Regions from separate parts of the Marinobacter adhaerens HP15 genome, predicted to be linked through region 3. Evidence: predicted binding sites of a transcription regulator. Region 3 holds the regulator's gene; each other region holds the start of a gene.
What was found. The regulator LexA, encoded in region 3, represses DNA repair genes until DNA is damaged. The targets are predictions, from matches to a motif close to CTGTNTNNNNANACAG.
Positions count from the first base shown of each region.

Region 1: the regulator LexA is predicted to act here: its motif matches at 1,053-1,068, upstream of imuA (translesion DNA synthesis-associated protein ImuA).
Region 2: the regulator LexA is predicted to act here: its motif matches at 1,019-1,034, upstream of recN (DNA repair protein RecN).

Region 1 is NC_017506.1:1,403,232-1,405,499, reverse strand. It holds gene HP15_RS06710 (YrhK family protein) at 274-549, opposite strand; gene HP15_RS06705 (4a-hydroxytetrahydrobiopterin dehydratase) at 612-959, opposite strand; gene imuA (translesion DNA synthesis-associated protein ImuA) at 1,088-1,777, shown strand; gene HP15_RS06695 (Y-family DNA polymerase) at 1,787-2,268, shown strand, end outside.
Region 2 is NC_017506.1:3,238,511-3,240,778, reverse strand. It holds gene recN (DNA repair protein RecN) at 1-960, opposite strand, end outside; gene grpE (nucleotide exchange factor GrpE) at 1,216-1,815, shown strand; gene dnaK (molecular chaperone DnaK) at 1,908-2,268, shown strand, end outside.
Region 3 is NC_017506.1:2,454,335-2,456,602, reverse strand. It holds gene HP15_RS11635 (amidoligase family protein) at 1-792, opposite strand, end outside; gene lexA (transcriptional repressor LexA) at 1,008-1,619, shown strand; gene HP15_RS11625 (cell division inhibitor SulA) at 1,662-2,153, shown strand; gene HP15_RS11620 (hypothetical protein) at 2,158-2,268, opposite strand, start outside.

The sequences.
Region 1 (2,268 bases), 1.1 Mb from region 3:
TTCAAACGCGCTCAAGAAAAACAAACTTCTCTATTAAAAACAATTTCTTGAGCATCATTTACCACGGTTACCGTCGGAGTTATACGCCCTCCCCTGAGTCACTCCGGCTCCCGCCATAGCCGTATAACTCCGCCTTTCCTTTTCTAACTTCTCAAACCTATCAGATAGTTACCGTCATTTCTCATGTGATTGTTGGAGTTGTGCGGCAGCGACAAATTCGTCGTCAAACTCCTGAACTGTTTTTGGGGTGCGCAGCCCGGTTGACGAAGGCTTCTAACTCTCCCAGTTACTGGCTGGAATTCGCTTAACGTGAATGTGGCTGATAAGCCGGATGGTGGGGCGGATCAGGAACTGGAAGCTGCCAATGATAAACAGCCAGATGGCCGCTTTCTCGTATTCCGGGAAGAGGAACAGGATGCTCCCCACCAGAAACCAGATGGCGATGAAAAAGTCGTTGATGATGCTGACCACTTCGTAGCGGCGCCGGATGATGAGCTCTTCCCTGCCGAGCTTCAGGGTCAGGGGGTTATCGGTGCGGTTTTCAACCATTCGTCTGGTGGTCTCCGGTCCGGAAGGAGCGCGGCGGAAGCCGGGTTCCGCCGCGATTGGGATTATTGCATGTCGTTGAAAGCAGCGTCGGTTCTCGCTGCCAGGATAAAGTCGTTCTTGTGCAGACCGCCGATTTCGTGGCTCCACCAGCTCACTGCAACTTTGCCGTACTCCAGAACAACCACGGGGTGATGGTCTTCTTCTTCGGCAAGTTCGCCAATTTTGTTGGTGAGTTCCAGGGCCTTCACAAAGTTTTTAAGTTTGTAGACCTTATGAAGCTGTTCTTCCCCGTCAATTTCCAGAATTTCCCAGTCTGGAACCTCTTTATGCAGCTGCTGCTTTTCTTCCTCGGTCGCCTTGCTTGCGTTCGGGCTGCAGGCTTCACAGCTGTGTGCTTTCAGGTCACTCATTTCAACCTCCATGGTTGATGGCTGTATTACAAGCGTGGGTCGTGCCCTTCGCTTTATCAACCCTTCTCTTGAAATCCGGCCGCTTTCCGAATACTGTATATTTAAACAGTATTTCGAGAGTTTTCATCATGAGCGAGCTTCTGAACACGCTGATGCAGGATGCCCGTGTCTGGCAGGGGCACCGCCACACCCAGACTACACAGCCTGCGGAATCAACCGGTTACCAGGTGCTGGATAACCAGCTCGGCGGCCTGGGCTGGCCCCGGGGCGCACTGAGCGAATGCCTGCTGGATGCACCGGGTATTGGCGAGCTGCATTTGCTGCTGCCTCTTATGCAACGGGTGTGCAATGAGGGCAAAAGCGTGTTCTGGCTGAATCCGCCACATACGCCTTATGCCCCTGCCCTGGCCCGGGAAGGCGTCAATCTGGACCAGGTGGTACTGATCCATACCGACGATGAAGGCGACTCTCTGTGGACACTGGAGAACTGCCTGCGCTCACCAGTAACCGGCCTGGTGATGGCCTGGCCGGGAAAGCTGGCCTCACGGGAAGTCCGTCGCCTGCAACTGGCCGCCGAAGCCGGGAGCAATGTGTGTGTGCTGTTCAGGGAACGACGTTACGCCGGGCAGAATTCTCCGGCTGCCCTGCGGCTGGAGCTGGAACCGGGGGAGCAGCAGGATCTCAAGGTGAATGTGCTCAAGCGCCGGGGGAGCTGGCCCGGGCAGCGCTGTTCACTGGCCATGGCCCAGCGGGCCGATCTCTCCTTCCGTGAAACCACCCGGGTTGTCCGGGGCCCATGGTCGGGTTCAACCGGGTAATAACGCTCCATGCTCTGGCTGTATCTGCATTTCCCGCACCTGGTGCTGGACCATATTCGGCGCACCCGTGAAGATGAGGGCGCCCTGGTGGTGGTTGAAGGCTCTGGCCAGAAGGTGATCCAGGCCTGCCCGGACGCCAGGAGCCAGGGTATTCGTAGCGGCATGCGCCTGAAAACCGCCATCAGCCTGGCGCCGGATCTGGGCATGGTGCGGGCCGATGAAACCCAGGAAGCCAGGATTCTGGAAGATCAGGCCCGCTGGCTGTACCGCTATGCGGCCCATATTGTGCTGGTGCCGCCCGATGGTCTGTTAGCCGAAATTGGCAGCCTTCAAAAACTGTATGGCGGGCTGCCCGCCGTTTGGCAAACCGTGGAACAGGGGCTGAATGAGCGCCAGCTGAATGCCTGGATCGGTATTGGCTATACCCCTTTGGCGGCCCGGCTGATTGCCCGCGCCGGCAAGGGGGAATGCACGGCAGACAAAGGCCACAT
Region 2 (2,268 bases), 780 kb from region 3:
TTCTTCCGGTGTGATCCGGTGTTTGCGGGCCATCTGGTAGATGGCGCTCAGCCGTTCTTCCACTTCCGCCAGTCGAGCCGGGTCGGCCTCGTAGTCCTCGACGAAATGGCGAAGGTTGTCGCCGGCCTCACTGATCTGGATCTGGGCTTCGTTCAGCATCTGGATCGTGTCTGCCAGTGCGGGAACATCCACCGGAAGCTGCTCCAGCTGCTGTAACGCCTGGCGCACCAGATCCACTGCGCTGGTTTCATCCTCGGTGCAAAGCAGGGCGGCCTGATGGCTGTTGTGCAGAACCGTATCTGCCTGGCTGAGCTGGGCCTGCTCCTGTTCCAGGTTTTCCTGCTCGCCCGCTTCCAGGGCCAGACGATCCAGTTCTTCCACCTGATACCGCAAAAGCTGGAGTTTGGCCTCTGCTTCATCGGCATTCTGCTGGCGTTCGGTCAGCCGCTGGCGGATCTGGTTCCAGGATTTCCAGGCTTCCCGTGTTTCAGCGGCCAGGGTCTCAACGCCGGCGAACTCATCCACCAGCTTGCGGTGGGTTTCCTTGCGCAAAAGAGACTGGTGCTGATGCTGGCTGTGAATATCCATTAGCACACCGCCCAGTTCCTTGAGGTGGTTCAGGGGGCAGGGTTGGCCATTGATGTAGGCGCGGGAGCGGCCATCCTTGCTGATGACCCGGCGCAGGATGCAATCGTTGTCGTCATCCAGCTCGTGTTCTGCCAACCATTCGGTTGCCTCGGGAATGCCGGATACGTCGAAGGTCGCTGTGATGTCGGCGCGTTTGGCACCATGCCGGACGGCGCCGGCATCGGCTCTGCCGCCCATGGCCAGGCCGAGGGCGTCCAGAACGATGGATTTTCCGGCGCCGGTCTCGCCGGTCAATGCGGTCATGCCCTTGCTGAACTGGAGTTCCACCCGTTCAGCGATGGCGTAATTGGAAACCGTAAGTTGAGTCAGCATGCAGATAACCTCCGCGTTGTTCCTGAAACCGGCAAAACACTGTGGATGTATACAGTGACTGTGAATATATACAGGGTTTTTGTGGTTTGCAAACCTGAGGGAGGTATTTTCTTCAGGATTGCAGGCTTTGGTGGTTGAAACCTGGAGAGCGGGCCCCATATCCGTTCGCAACGACATTTTCCGGCTCGAGGCGGCCGGAGCCCATGTTTAACCGGCCACTGACAGCGGGCCGCTTTAGATGAAGCAGGAGTAGCCATGAGCACTGACGAGAACCGCAACGAGCACGAGGAACTGAACGAAGCCCTCGAGGCTGCGAAAGAGGAGGCCCAGGCCGCTGAAGGCGAAGCCGGCGACAACGAAACCTCCGAAGTGGAAGCGCTCCAGGCTCAGGTTCAGGAATTCCAGGAGCAGATGCTGCGCTCCCTGGCGGAAATGCAGAACGTGCGCCGTCGGGCCGAGATCGACGTTGAGAAGGCGCACAAGTTTGCCCTGGAAAAGTTCGTCAAGGAGCTGCTGCCGGTAGCTGACAGCCTTGAGAAGGCGGTCGAGAGCACCGAGGGTCACGATGAGTCCGGCGAACTGGTTGCCTCAATTCGTGAAGGCGTGGAAATGACCCTGAGTCTTTTCATGTCCAGCCTGAAGAAATTCAACGTTGAGCAGATCAACCCGGTGGGTGAACCGTTCGATCCCCAGCATCACGAGGCCATGTCCATGGTGCCTGCGCCGGATGCCGAGCCGAACAGCGTGGTAGCCGTGGTGCAGAAAGGGTATCTGCTGAATGGTCGTGTTGTGCGGCCGGCCATGGTGGTGGTCGCGAAAGCGGAAGATGCACCAAAAATTGATGAGCAGGCTTGAAAAGCCGGTTAAAGCGCCAATATAGCCAGTAAATAGCGAAAGCGGAGGCAAATGGCCTCCTGGAAAGCATTCAGAAGAATTGGAGTGACTCAATGAGCAAGATTATCGGTATCGACCTGGGAACGACCAACTCTTGTGTAGCCATCATGGATGGCGACAAGGTGAAGGTAATCGAGAACGCCGAGGGTGATCGCACCACCCCGTCCATCATCGCCTACACCGACGATGGTGAGACCCTGGTTGGCCAGTCAGCCAAGCGCCAGGCGGTTACCAACCCGAACAACACCCTGTACGCCATCAAGCGTCTGATCGGTCGTCGTTTTGAAGACGATGTGGTCCAGAAAGACATCAAGATGGTGCCCTACAAGATTGCCAAGGCAGACAACGGTGATGCCTGGGTTGAAGTGAAGGGCGAGAAAATGGCGCCGCCGCAGGTGTCTGCAGAAGTTCTCA
Region 3 (2,268 bases):
CCGGTAATGCAGGGTTGGCCTGCTTTTTATCCTGGGATCCTGAACATGGCGTTCCAGCCGTTCCTTGTCCAGGTGGGCAAACAGTGGAAGCAGGTCAAGCGCGCGATTGCGGGTAGGATTGAACTCCAGGTAATCCTCCATGAGCTCCCCGAGGTTTGGTTGATAGTTATCCTCCATCAGGAGCTCGGTGTAGCGGCCGTGCCAGGGTTCGATGTACGTAGTGAATTTGCGGCTGACGTCCAGTTGATGCCGGTGCTTGAGCCATTCATACAGGGCCGCGAACGCCTGGAAGTAACGAACCAGGGTCTCGGGGCTGAGGTCGGGCAACTCAGGATTAAGCTGCAGGCCAAACGCAAAATAGATGGCGTCCCGGCTACCCAGTGCCCCGGCGTTCCTGAGTTTGTCGACGAGCGTTTCAATCACCTCGACGCTGGAAAACTTCAGGGGTGGGCTTATGATCTCGAGGGGTACCACGCGTTCGGCCGCGGCGTCGATCACATCCATCGCCTGTCCACCGAGTTCACGAATGGACTCGGGGAGGCGCTCATCCGCCAGATCAAGATCCTTGATCGGATCGGAATCAAGCTCAACCGTGAAGTCGCCAAGAGCTGTCTGCAAGGTTGTCACATAGCGTGACTTGAGCTCAGGTGTGCCCTCCAGCATCTTCGCCGCCAATGTAACCAGCTCATCGTAGCCCAGACCAGACAGTTCGATCTCGACGCCAACCCGGCGTTCCTTCCCTTCGTTCGTCTCTAGGATGTCAGGCATCCTGCAGGCACTGACTTGGGTCATGGTGCTCCCTGGTTCGTGAGGAATAGTGCCCTAACCATATCACACCGCTGTTGATCCTCATTATTAAGCGGATGCAAGAAAATCAGGGAGCCGACTTTACACTGGATAAAACACTGTATATAGTCAGTTTACTGTATAAAAAAACAGGGCCACCGGAGCCACTCTTACGAGAGGCTGATGTTTGCAGCGGCCCGATCCCGATATAGCGGAGTAGCTTGATGAAGCTGACAGCAAGGCAGTCCCAGGTACTGGATATTATTCGCCGATACGTCGACGAGACCGGCTATCCGCCAACTCGTGCTGAAATCGCGGCAGAACTGGGCTTCCGTTCGGCCAACGCCGCGGAAGAACATCTCCGGGCATTGGCAAGGAAAGGTGCCATCGAGATGGTGCCGGGAGCGAGCCGCGGCATCCGTCTGCCTGAGGCGGAAGAAGACCTGGGCCTCCCGGTCATTGGTCAGGTCGCTGCCGGTAGTCCGATCCTTGCTCAGGAGCACATCGAGGATCACTGCACACTGCAGCCAGAATTCTTTTCGCCGTCTGCAGATTATCTTCTGCGGGTCCGGGGCATGAGCATGAAAGACATCGGTATTCTCGATGGCGACCTGCTGGCAGTTCACAGTACCCAGGATGTTCACAACGGCCAGGTGGTTGTTGCCCGGGTTGGCGATGAGGTCACGGTAAAGCGTTTCCGCAAGGAAGGCTCGAAAGTCTACCTGATTGCCGAAAACGAAGAATTCGCACCGATCGAAGTGGACCTGACCGAACAGGAGCTGTTCATCGAGGGTCTGGGTGTTGGTGTTATCCGCCGCTCTGACCTGCACTGAGCGGTTCGGATAGCCTCAGATAGTTTGAATAACGGGTGAATTATGGAACAAATGAGCTTTAATCAGAATCTGGCCTACAACCCCAATGCTCTGTCCTGTTCAGTGTCGGCAACCGCCGCCCGCGAGCGACGTTCCGTCATTCGCGCCCGACGCGCTCCGGAAACCACCGAACCCAAAGTCTGTGGCAATGTGACGGAGATCATTCTGCCGGAAGGCCAGGTAGAAAATTTCCAGCTGCTGTTGCCAATGCTGACCCAGCTGAATCAGGAGAAGCGCTGGCTGGCCTGGATCGACCCGCCCCAGGCGCTTGTTAGCAAGTGGCAAAAAATGCACGGGATCGTCGCCGGCGAATTGCTGGTGCTGCGTTCAACACCGGACTATCCTGCCCAGGACCTGGCAGAGCGAGCCCTCAGTGCCGGCACCTGTCACGCGGTGGTCATGTGGACCCGTAAACTGGGGCGAACTGCCTTCGAATCCCTGCAAAGAGCCTCGGCCGAGGGCAATAGCCACGGCGTCGTTCTCAGGCAGCGTTAACCGATCAATGCAGGGTGTAGGAGGGCTGGGCGTCTGAGGCGTCCAGTTCGTCATCTTCCCAGTCGATATCGTGGGCAACATTGCCTACAGCCTCAATGCCAGCTGCAATCATTGC